DNA from 2 places in the Sphaerisporangium sp. NPDC049003 genome. Region 1 is predicted to be linked to the other one. Evidence: riboswitches for the same ligand, from Rfam matches in the RefSeq annotation. Region 1 holds a riboswitch; the other holds the start of a gene.

Region 1 (5,839 bases):
CGCGAAGAACGCCACCAGGCGGTTGATCAGGTGCCGCTCCCCCGGGCTCATCTTCGCGAGGTCGGCGAGGTCGGACTGGAGGTCCACCTCCTCGACCGTCCAGGTGTTGCGGATCGCGGCCCTGTACCGCTCGTAGAACTCGGGGTACCGCATCGGCCGCAGCGTCAGGTCCATTCCGGGGTCGAGCAGCATCACTGGCAGGCCTCACAGATCTCGGGGTTTTCGAGGGAACACGCGACGGCCGCGAGGTCGGGCACGACCTCGAACGTCTGGACGGAGTCCGCGCCGCGCGCGGACGGCGACGGGGACGCCGACGGGGAGCCTGCCGTGGACTCGGCGGCCACGGTGGTCTGCGCTATGCGCGTCGCCGGACGCGAGCGCAGGTAGTACGTGGTCTTCAGCCCGGACCGCCACGCATAGGCGTACATCGACGACAGCTTGCCGATGGTCGGGGTGGCCATGAAGAGGTTGAGGGACTGCGACTGGTCGATGTACGGCTGCCGCGCGGCGGCCAGGTCGATCAGCGCCTTCTGCGGCAGCTCCCAGGCGGTGCGGTACAGGGCCTTGAGGTCCTCGGGAACCGAGGCGATCTCGCCCACGGACCCGTCGGCGCGCTTGACCGCGTCCCTGACCTGCGGCGTCCACAGCCCGCGCTCCTGCAGATCGCGGACCAGGTAGCGGTTGACCTGCAGGAACTCACCCGAGAGCGTCTCGCGCTTGAAGACGTTGGACACCTGCGGCTCGACGCACTCGTAGCATCCGGCGATCGAGGCGATGGTCGCCGTGGGGGCGACGGCCAGGAGCAGCGAGTTGCGCAGCCCGGTGACCGCGACGCGCTCGCGCAGCTCCGCCCACTCGGCGGGGTGTACCGGGTTCGCCGCCGGGAAGTGGTCGAGGTGCAGGACTCCCCCGGCCGCGCGCGTGTCGGCGTACGACGGATGCGCCCCGTGCGCCTCGGCGAGGCTCGCGGACGCCCAGTAGGCGGCGAGCGCCATCTCCTCGGCGATCCGCGTGGACAGCGCGAGCGCCTCCGGCGAGTCGAAGGGAAGCCGCAGCGAGAAGAAGACGTCGGCGAGGCCCATCACGCCGAGGCCGATCGGCCGCCAGCGCAGGTTGGCGGCCTCCGCCTCGGGTGTGGGGTAGAAGCCCCGGTCGATGGACCGGTCGAGGAAGCGGACGGCCGTCGCCACCGTGGAGCGCAGCCGGGCCCAGTCGACCCCGCCGTCCACCAGGTGCGCGGCGAGGTTGACCGAGCCGAGGTTGCACACGGCCGTCTCGGCGTCGCTGGTCACCTCAAGGATCTCGGTGCACAGGTTGGACAGGTGGATGACGTTCCCGGGCCTGGCCGTCTGGTTGGAGGCCCGGTTGGCGGCGTCCTTGAACGTCATCCAGCCGTTGCCCGTCTGCGCGAGGGTGCGCATCATGCGGCCGTACAGGGTCCTCGCGGGGAGCTGGCGGACGTAGAGCCCGGCCTCCTCCGCCTCGCGGTACCTGGCGTCGAACTCCTCGCCCCACAGGTCGACCAGCTCGGGGACGGCCTTGGGGTCGAACAGCGACCAGACGCCGTCGTCCTCGACGCGGCGCATGAACTCGTCGGGGATCCAGTTCGCCAGGTTGAGGTTGTGGGTGCGGCGGGCGTCCTCGCCGGTGTTGTCGCGCAGCTCCAGGAACTCCTCGACGTCGGCGTGCCACGGTTCGAGGTAGACGCAGGCCGCGCCCTTGCGCCGCCCGCCCTGGTTCACCGCCGCGACGCTGGAGTCGAGCGTGCGCAGCCAGGGCACGATGCCGTTGGAGTGACCGTTGGTCCCCCGGATGAGCGAGCCGCGCGACCGGACGCGGGTCCAGGAGACCCCGATCCCCCCGGCGTACTTCGACAGGCGCGCGATCTGGCCGTACCGCTCGTAGATGGCCTCCAGCTCGTCGCGGGGCGAGTCGAGAAGGAAGCACGACGACAGTTGCGGGCGCCGCGCCCCGGAGTTGAACAATGTCGGCGAACTGGGCAGGTACGACAGCGTGGAGATCAGCCGGTAGAGCTCCGCGGCCTCGGCCACCGTGCCGGCGAGCCCGCAGGCCACGCGCAGGAAGAAGTGCTGAGGCGCCTCCAGCACGCCGCGCGTGACGGGGTGGCGCAGCAGGTAGCGGTCGTAGACGGTGCGCAGCCCGAAGTACTCGAAACGCGCGTCGCCCTCGGGGTCGACCAGCTCGTCCAGCACGTCCGCGTTGGCCCGCACGAACTCGGCCAGCTCATCCTGGATCAGCCCCGCCGCGTGCGTGGCGGCGATCGACTCCGAGAACGTCCGCACGCCGTGCGCCGCCGCCTCGTCCGCGATCTCCTCGGCCAGCAGCCCGGCGGCGATCCGGGAGTTGGCGGGATCGGTGACGACCCGGGCGGCGGCCTCCTCGATGGCAAGGCGCCTGTCCCCGGTCTGGTACGGCAGTGGCAAATCGCGTGTCACGGTCACGTGCTCTCCCTCGTTGCGCTCGAATCCCCGCAAGGAGGGCACGCGTCGGAGCACGACCGGCAGGCGTCGCGCCGAGCGGGCAGGCCGGATACCCCGTCCGCGGCCCTCCCTCGAGGCCTGGACGACATGTCACCGGCAGGTCTTCGGACTCGCGGGCGTCTTCTCACGCCTAGTGGCCGTCGCTTCCCAGGCCTTCCGCTGCCCAGTGCTCATGTGACGGCGGTCGTTCCCGCTCACCGCTGCGGGGCAGCCCCGGAATCGCACCGGGTTCCCTCTTACCTCGCTCCGCAGAGCGAACCAGCAACGATCAGGATCCTACATGTAGTGGGCGCCGCCACAACAACCCCTACAGGTTGTGTCAGGGGCCGTTACTTACTGCCACTCGCACCATGGATTACCTCCTCAACGAACCGTGACACGAAATCGAGGGCGCTCTGGAGGGGGAGAGGGGTTGCGGCCGGAGCGGCGTCGCCGGGCGGCGGGATCATCGCCCTGTGCGTCCCCCGGCAGCCGCGCCATCCCCCGCGACCGGGGGACCCCCGGCACGGTGGTCGTGATCGATGCGAGCCAGTGCCGCGACGCCTGTGGCGAGCGCGCCTCGCAGCGCGGTGCGCTGTCCGGGTTCCAGGCCCCCGAGGTCCTCCTCCAGGTCGTCGAGGAGGTCGGTGAGGATCTCCTCGGCCAGTGGTTCGATCGCGGTGGCGGGTCCGAGCTTGCTCAGCACCGCTGCCGCACGCGCCGGGGTGAGCCGCTCGACCGCCTCGGCGACAAGCCATCCCGGGACACCTGCCGCTCCCTCGACCGGCGGCACATACGGCCGGGCACCCTGATAGCGGGAGTCCTCAGCGAAGCGCGGATGCTTGCGTTTGACCAATGGACGCGGGATGGCCCGCGTGCTCGCCTTCCAGCGCCCGGCCGGTCTGAGCACCAGCCCCTCGGCGAGGTTGTCCGCCAAGGCGGGCAACCCGAGCAGTGCGGGGAGCCGGCTGGAAAAGGCCGGCGGTAGTTCGCCGAGCGTGGACAGCGCCCCTTCGGCGAGGCGCGGCACGCAACGCGCTCCCGCCCGAGCGGCCGCCTGGCGCAGGGTGTCATCGGCGAGCCAGACGACGCCCTCTTCGGTCTCGAAGGCCGCGTCAAACAGGATCCATACCAGATCAGGGCAGTACCACACGCCTGTCTGCACTGGTTGGACGCCGGGCACCGCCGTCACCTCAGGATGCGGATAGTGACCGCCGGCCAACTCCCCATAGAGCACCAGGTTGCCATCGAACCCCTCCAGGCCACGCAGGAACCGGGCCATCTCGGCGGCCGTGACCGCCAGATCCGGCCAGATCCGCGACAGCCCGAAGAAGGAGTCGAGCTCCGCCTCCGACAGCAGGACCCGCCGCTTGGCAGGCCATACCGATGTGCCGTCGCACACCACCGCCAGATGCGCGCCGTGGATCTTCTCGGTGGCCACCCACGGGCCGCCGGTGTGCGGGACAGGGCCCGCACGCCGCGCCATCTTCGGGTAGACCGACCACTCGACGTCCATGACCAACCCTTCCGTATCGAAGACCTCACCGCCCGGCCAGAGTAGAGCCAGACCGATCATCGACGACAAGGGTTTTCGGCTCGACGCACGCGGTCGCGACGCTGCCACGCGGTTGGTGCCGGTGACCGAGACGGCGTCGGCGTCGGCGTCGGCGTCGGCGAACGGCCTCGACACTCTCCCCGGCGGCCGTGGCCGCTCAGGCGCGCAGGCCCAGCTCGCCGAGTGCCCGGCTCAGCCGGGCGGACTCCACGCGCAGCCACTGCCGGAACTCCTCGCCCTCCAGGTACAGCGGGGTCCAGCCGTTCCGCGCGCACAGCGCCCTCCAGCGCGCCGAGTCCGCGATGTCGTGGCACAGGCCGATGAGGGCGGCCCGGTCGTCGTCGGCGAGGTCACCGGCACCGAGCAGGCCGCGCCAGTTGGCGCAGGACAGGTGTACGTCGCACTCCAGCAGCGTCGGGGCGTCCAGACCCTGGATGCGGTCGGGCGAGGAGACCGCCAGCGCGTGCAGCTCTCCGGCCCGTACGCGCTCGCGCACCCCGGCATGGCTGCCGAGCGCCGCCACCACGCCCCCGCCCGAGAGCGCGGTGACCGCTTCGTCGCTGGTCGGGTAGGCCACGTAGTGGAGCAGACGCGCGTCCAGGCCGAGGCTCTGGGCGAGCATGCCGAACAGGACGTGGTCCATCCCGCCCTCGGCCCTGCCCGCCACCGCCAGCCTGGCCGGATCGCGCCGCATCGCGTCGGCGAACGCGCCGAACGACCCGAGGCGCGAGGACACCGGGACCACCAGCACCTCCCACTCGCCGCAGAGCCTGGCCAGCGGCGTGGTCCTGGCGAAGGCGCCCGCGGGCCGGACGGTCCGTACGGTGCCGACCAGTTCGGGCTCGGCCATGAGGATCTGGTCGGCGCGCCGCGCGCGGGCGAACTCCGTCAGCGCGACGTGCGGCGGGCGGTTGACGACCCGCACCTGGCCGGCCAGCGCGGCCCGCTCGGCCGTGCCGGCGAGGGCCCGCGCGACCCGGTCGGCCTCGCCCCCGTACGGCCCGGGGACGACCATCGAGAGCCGCGTCGCGGCGAGCGAGCGTGAACCGGTGGTGCTCCCGCATCCCGCGGCCAGCGCCACGAGCCCCGCGCCGAGTGCGAGCACCTCCCGTCGACGCATGGTTCATGCCCTTTCCCCCGATATACGGCTAAATGCCCACTTCAGACCATGTACACACGAAGGTGCGGCAGGAGCGCCCTCCCGGCCAAAGGGCTCGCGTCGGCGTCAGCCTCGGCACACGGCCCGGCCCGGCCGCTCGCCGGTCGAGGTCTAAGACACTCAAACTTGATACTCTCATCTATGAGTGTTTCACCTATGAGTGCCTGCGAGGACGTATGGATGGATTCATCGGCAGGCGGGGAGAGCTCGCCGCGCTCTCGCGCATGCTCGCACGGACCGAGGCGGGAGGCCGGGCAGGACGTCCCGGCCGAGCGGTGCTCATGCGCGGGCGGCGGCGCGTCGGCAAGTCCCGCCTGACCGAGGAGTTCATCGGGCGAGCCGACGTACCCCACCTGTTCTTCACCGCCTCCGCGCAGCCGAGTCTCCAGGCCGATCTTGCGCTGTTCACCGACGCCGCCCGTTCTTCCTCACTTCCGGGAGCCCAAGCCTTCCAGGAACAGGCCCCGCGGACGTGGGACGCCGCTTTGCATCTGCTCGCGGCGGCGTCGCCCGCCGATCGTCCCAGCGTCGTCGTCATCGACGAGATGCCGTACCTGATCGCCAACGATCCGGGGTTCGAGGGCACCCTGCAGAAGGTCTACGACCGGGAACTGTCGAAGCGCCCCGTCCTGCTGCTGTGCATCG
Region 2 (5,839 bases), on a different contig from region 1:
TCACCGTCATCACCGCGTTGACCAGCGCCGCGTCGCACATCGCCACGGGGACGGCCACGATGATGTTGATCGTCCCCGGGGCCGTCCGCGAGCGGACGGGGGAAGCCGGCCGGGGCACCAGGCCGGCCCGTCCGGGCGGGGGTGCCAGGCCGGGTATCGGGTCCGGCCCCCCGGGACGGGGCTCCAGGCCGGGTATCGGGTCCGAACGCTCGGGACGGGGCTCCAGGCCGGGTATCGGGTCCGAACGCTCGGGACGGAGTTCGGGGTCGGGGGCGCCTTCGGGGGAGGCCGCCCAGGTGGGGACCCGCAGGCCGACCGTGGCGACCGAGTCCACTCCCCCGTCATGGGCCTGGGTGTAGTGGGCGACGGAGGCCGCCGTCATCATGCCCACCCCCGGCCGCCCGGCGGGGGCGAGCTCCAGCAGGTGCTCGACCGGGTCCATCCGCGAGTACGCGCCGACGACCTGCGCGTTCAGCACCCACTCGCCGGGGCCGATGCCGCCGCCCACCATGGCCGAGGAGATCATCCGCCACCCGGGGCCGAGCTCCCACAGGAGCGACGCGAGACGGGCGCCGTCCTCGCGCCGATGGCTCAGGGACAGCATGCGGACCTCCTCAGACACCGGTCCCGGAAGCGTACAGACTCACGCGGGGCCGGGGTCCGCCGGGCGGATCAGATTGACCAGAGGACGGCCGTCGCTCCCCTGGTCGACGCGGACGTGGGCGCCGAAGTGCCGGGCGAGCAGCGGCTCGGTGAGCACCTCCTTGACCGGCCCCGAGGCGACGTGGCGCCCGTCCGCGATCAGGAGCATCGAGTCGGCGTACTGCCCGGCCAGGCTGAGGTCGTGGATGGTGGTCACCACCGTGAGCCCGTCGGCGAGGCGCAGGCGGTCGACCAGCTCCAGCACCTGCTGCTGGTGGCCGAGGTCGAGCGCGGTCGTCGGCTCGTCGAGCAGCAGCACGGGAGCCCGCTGGACGAGCGCGCGGGCGAGCACCACCCGCTGCCGTTCCCCGCCGGACAGGTGCCCGAGGGGCCGCGTCGCGAACGCCGACAGGTCCAGGCGCTCCAGGACCGAGCGGGTGACGTCCCGGTCGTCGTGGGTGTCCCTGCCGAGGTAGGAGATGTACGGCGTGCGCCCGAGCAGGGCGTACTCGAAGACGGTCAGCCCCGCCGGAAGCATGGGACTCTGCGGCGCGTACGCCATCAGCCGGGCCCGCTGCCTCGGCTTGAGGTCGCGCGCGGGCACGCCGTCGACCAGGACCTCGCCGCGCGCCTCAAGCAGGCCCATCATGGCCCGGAGCAGGGTGGACTTGCCCGCGCCGTTCGGCCCGATGACCGCCAGCCACTCGCCGCCGCCCACCGACAGGCCGATCTCGGACAGGACCGGCCGCCCGTCCAGCGCGACCGAGAGGTCCCGCACCTCGATGGCGCTCACGCGTCCACCGACCGTGTCGCGCGCAGTACCCCGACGAAGAAGGGCGCGCCGATGAACGCGGTGACCACGCCGATCGGCAGCTCGGCGGGGGCGAGCACCGTACGGGCGACCAGGTCGGCCAGCACCAGGAACGACGCCCCCGCCAGAAGCGACAGCGGGAGGACCACCCGGTACGACCCGCCCGCCAGCCGCCGCACGACGTGCGGCACCACGATGCCGACGAACCCGATGAGCCCGCTCACCGCGACCGCGGACGCGGTGGCCAGCGACGCCGCGCACAGGACGACGAGCCGGACGCGCCCCGCGTTGACCCCGAGGCTGACCGCCTCGTCGTCGCCGACCGACAGCACGTCCAGCAGCCGGCCGTGGGCGAGCAGGACGACCGTCGACACCAGGGCGTAGGGGGCGACGAGCCACACCTGCGCCCAGTCGCCGCCGATGCCCCCGAGGATCCACGAGTAGATGCGCTGCAACTGCTCGACGCGGAGCTGCTGCACGAAGGCCTGCAACGCGGACAGGAAGGAGGCCACCGCCACCCCGGCGAGCACCAGGGTGGCCGTGCCGCCGCCCCGGCCCGCCGTGTTGCCGAGCGCGTACGCCAGCAGCACGCCGCCGATCGCCCCGCCGAAGGCGGCGAGCGGCACCAGCCCGTCGACCTGGATCAGCACGATCATCAGGGTCGCGGTGAAGCCCGCACCGGCGGCGGCGCCGAGAAGGTAGGGATCGGCGAGCGGGTTGCGGAACACGCCCTGGTACCCGGCGCCCGCGATGGCCAGCAGGCCGCCGACCACCGCCGCCAGCACCACGCGGGGCAACCTGAGCTGGAAGACCAGCCCCCGCTCGACCGGCGACAGCCCGGAGTCCACCGAGACGAACGGCACCCGGTCGAGCAGTTCGAGCACGATGCCCTTGAGCGAGACGCCGGCCGCGCCGATCATCAGGCCCGCGATCACGCAGATCACGAGCACGGCGAGGGCCGCGGCCAGCGCCGCCGGCCGCAGCCTCGCCGCGCGCGTCGTACCGGCGTCGCGCCGCCTCACGGGGCGCGACCTACCGGCGTCGCGCCGATTCACAGGGCGCGTCGTACCGGCGCCGCGCCGCTTCTCAGGGCGCGTCGTTCCAGGGTCGTGCCGGTTCACGGGGCGTGTCGTTCCAGGTGTCCCATCGGGTCTCAGGCGGCGGCCTTCGTGACCGCCTCGTCAACGATCTTGACGAAGTCGACCACGCGCGGGCCCCAGCGTGAGGCGATGTCGTCGTCGAGCGTGATCACGCGGTCCTTCGCGATCGCCGACAGGCCTCCCCACCCCGGCCGTTTGGCGAGGGCCTCCCTGGACTGGCCGCAGCACTTGGTGTCGGCCAGGAAGATCAGGTCGGGGTCGGCCTTGGCGACGAACTCGCTGGAGAGCTTGGGGTACCCCCCGGCGGCCTCGGGGGCCGTGTCCGCGATGTTGGCGAGCCCGAAGAGCCCGTAGATCTGGCCGATGAACGTGCTGGACGTCACCGAGTACGGCGTGTTGTCCAGCTCGTGGAAGTAAGTGAGCTTCTTGTCCTTGGGCGCCGCGGCGACGATCTCGTCGATCTGCCGCTTCATGCCCGCGGCGAGCTCGTCGGCCTTGGCCTTGTTGCCGGTGGCGGCTCCGAGGTCGGCGATCTCGTCGTAGGTCTCGTCGAGCTTGGTGGCGGCCGGTTCGAGCAGGACCGGGATGCCGACCTTGGTCAGCGCGGCCACGATGCCGCCCGTGTCGTTGGCGAGCACGACCAGGTCGGGCTTCTTGGCGATGATCGCCTCGGCGTTGGGCTTGAAGCCGGACAGGTCCGACTTCGGGGCCTCGGCGGGGTAGGTCGACTGGTCGTCGACGGCGATGACCTGCGGTCCCGCGCCGATCGCGAACAGGCTCTCCGTGGCGCTCGGCGAGAGCGAGATGATCTGGGCGGGCTTGTGCCCGATGGTGACGGAGCCGTTGCCCGCCTGGACGGTGACGGGGAAGCCGCCATCCTGCGAGGCGGCGGGAGCGGGGGTGGCGGTGGCGGTGGCGGTGCTTTCGGTGCCGGTGGACTGGCCGCATGCGGCCAGTGTCAGCGCACCCAGCAACGCGCCCGCCAAGGCCGTGCGTACGGGCCTCACGAGAGTTCCTCCTGTTGCCGGGAAATCGAGAGACCCGTGTGCTGACGGATCACCCTTTTCCACGAGGGTTGACGACGTCGGCGCGGCATGCAGGCGACCTGGCTCGACCCGAGGGGTCTCACAGTTGCGGGACAGCGCCGGACTCACACCGGACTTCGCTGCACGCTGCGCGTCAGACGAACGGTATCAACCAATGCCGCAACGGGATACGACGGGTGGAAAGCCTCACCACTCCAGACCGGCGGCTCAGGCGAGCTGCGCCTCAGAACGCAGCGCGTGGGGTGATCACCATTCGACCAGAAGCGACGGCAGGCCCCGCCCGACGATGGACTTGCGGTACGCGAGCGGCTGGCCGGGCACCAGCCGCAGGCCGGGCAGCCGGCGGCCCAGCACCTCAAGGGCCGTACGGAGCTGGAGGCGCGCCAGCGCGGCCCCGACGCAGAAGTGGATGCCGTACCCGAACGTCATGTGCGCGTCGGAGTTCCCTCGCCCGAGGTCGAACTCCTCCGGCGCGGGGAAGACGGTCTCGTCGTGCGCGGCCGAGTCGGTGGAGAGCGGCACCAGCGAGCCCTCCGGGATGGTCACGCCGTGCAGCTCGATGTCGGTGAGGGCGTACCGGAAGGAGCCGAGGCTGGAGCCGTCGATGCGCATGCACTCCTCGACCGCGTTCTGGACCAGCTCGGGGGCCAGGGGCCAGGCGTCCTCACGCAGGAGCCTCAGCACGCTGTTGCCGAGCTGGTTGGGCACGGTGTCGTTGCCGCCCAGCAGGATCGTGGAGATCAGCTCGACGACCTCCCTGTGGGACAGCTCGGTTCCGATGAGCCCGGTCATCAGCGAGGTGAAGTCGTCACGCGGCTCGGCGGCGCGGGAGGCCACCAGCTTGTCGACGTAGTCCAGGTATTCGAGGAAGCTGCGCGCCAGCACGAGCTGCCGGTCGGGCGGCTGCGGCGACAGGAACAGCATGAACCAGTCCTTGACGTGCTCCTTGACGAACTCCTCGTCCTCCTCGGGCACGCCGATGAACCGGGCGCTGAGCTTGGCCGACGGCACGTGCCCGAGCTCCGCGACGAAGTCGCCCCCGCCCTGCGGCGCCACCCGGTCGAGGAGGTCCTCGTTGAGCCGCCGGAACCGCTCCTCCATCGCGGTGACAGCGCGCGGGGTGAAGGCCCGGGACACCGAACGGCGCAGCCGCGTGTGCGTGGGCGGGTCGACGTTGGCCACGAAGCTGGACAGGAAGGACCCGTGGTCGCCGAGCACCTTCCTGGTCTCGCCGGCGAGGCTCCGCGAGATCGTGAGCGACCCCTCGGAGGAGAACCGCCGCGCGTCCCCGTACGCCGCGCGCACGTCCTCGTGGCGGGTCAGGACGTACGCGTCCAGGTGCTCGCTGTGGAACACCGGCCGTTCGTGCCTGAGCCTGCGCAGGAAGTCGTACGGCGCGGCGACGTGCCAGTCGGAGGTGACGTCGAAGTCGGTGGCGGTGGCCGGTGAGGTGTTCTGCATGATCACGACCTCGGGGTGAGGATCCTGCGGGGGTTCTCGACGAGCATCTGGTGGATCTGGTCATCGGTCACGCCGCGCTTGCGCAGCTCGGGAAGGACGTCGCGGGAGATGTGCAGCAGGTGGTAGTTCGGGTGGCGCTCCCGTACGACCCGGGGGTCGAACCGGTCGTTGAAGCAGTAGGAGTCGTGGGACAGCACCATGCGGCCGGCGTGGCCGCGCGCGCACATCTCCGCCACGATGGCGACCCGGTCCTCGAACGAGCTGATCGTCTCGATGCCGAACCGGTCCATGCCGAGGAAGCTGCCCTCGGCGACCAGCTCTTCGAGATAGGCGGGGTCGGTGGAGTCGCCGGCGTGGCCGATGACGACCCGCGTCAGGTCCACGCCCTCGGAGGCCAGGAGCCGCTGCTGCTCCAGCCCGCCCCGCGAGGCGCTGTGGGAGTGGGTGGTGATCGGCGCCCCGGTCTCCAGGTGCGCCCGCGCGACGGCCCGGAAGACCCGCTCGCAGCCCGGCGTCATGCCCTGGTGGTCGGATGCGCACTTGAACGTGGTGGACGGTCGCGTCGCCGGCCCGCAGGTCCAGGGGAGGCGACAGCTCCAGCGCTTTGAGCCACGGGTGCTGGGTGAGCTGGTCGTCGCCGTCGCGGGTGAAGCTCCGTCCGAGGACGCCGTGCCGGTGGGAGCCGTTGTAGAACCGCAGGCTGCCCATCTCGGCGGGGACGTCGGCGAGCGCCAGCCAGACGGTCAGCATCGCCGAGCGGTCCATCGGCATCCAGGGGA

The links. Region 1 has a riboswitch for cobalamin ahead of ACGFIV_RS07385 (ribonucleoside-diphosphate reductase subunit alpha). Riboswitches for the same ligand answer to the same signal wherever they lie in the genome.
Region 2: it holds a riboswitch for cobalamin, as region 1 does, so the genes downstream of both, ACGFIV_RS04655 (ABC transporter substrate-binding protein) here and ACGFIV_RS07385 (ribonucleoside-diphosphate reductase subunit alpha) in region 1, are expected to answer to the same signal.

The regions. Positions count from the first base shown of each region.
Region 1 is NZ_JBICTU010000005.1:181,887-187,725, reverse strand. Features, by position in the region: gene ACGFIV_RS07390 (ribonucleotide-diphosphate reductase subunit beta) at 1-192, opposite strand, end outside; gene ACGFIV_RS07385 (ribonucleoside-diphosphate reductase subunit alpha) at 192-2,462, opposite strand; cobalamin riboswitch at 2,579-2,779, opposite strand; gene ACGFIV_RS07380 (RNA ligase family protein) at 2,947-4,170, opposite strand; gene ACGFIV_RS07375 (tripartite tricarboxylate transporter substrate-binding protein) at 4,193-5,155, opposite strand; gene ACGFIV_RS07370 (DUF234 domain-containing protein) at 5,371-5,839, shown strand, end outside.
Region 2 is NZ_JBICTU010000003.1:271,945-277,783, reverse strand. Features, by position in the region: gene ACGFIV_RS04670 (adenosylcobinamide amidohydrolase) at 1-604, opposite strand, end outside; gene ACGFIV_RS04665 (ABC transporter ATP-binding protein) at 644-1,435, opposite strand; gene ACGFIV_RS04660 (FecCD family ABC transporter permease) at 1,432-2,475, opposite strand; gene ACGFIV_RS04655 (ABC transporter substrate-binding protein) at 2,607-3,560, opposite strand; adenosylcobalamin (AdoCbl) riboswitch at 3,605-3,744, opposite strand; gene ACGFIV_RS04650 (cytochrome P450) at 3,846-5,060, opposite strand; gene ACGFIV_RS04645 (hypothetical protein) at 5,063-5,578, opposite strand; partial or broken gene ACGFIV_RS04640 (phytanoyl-CoA dioxygenase family protein) at 5,661-5,839, opposite strand, start outside.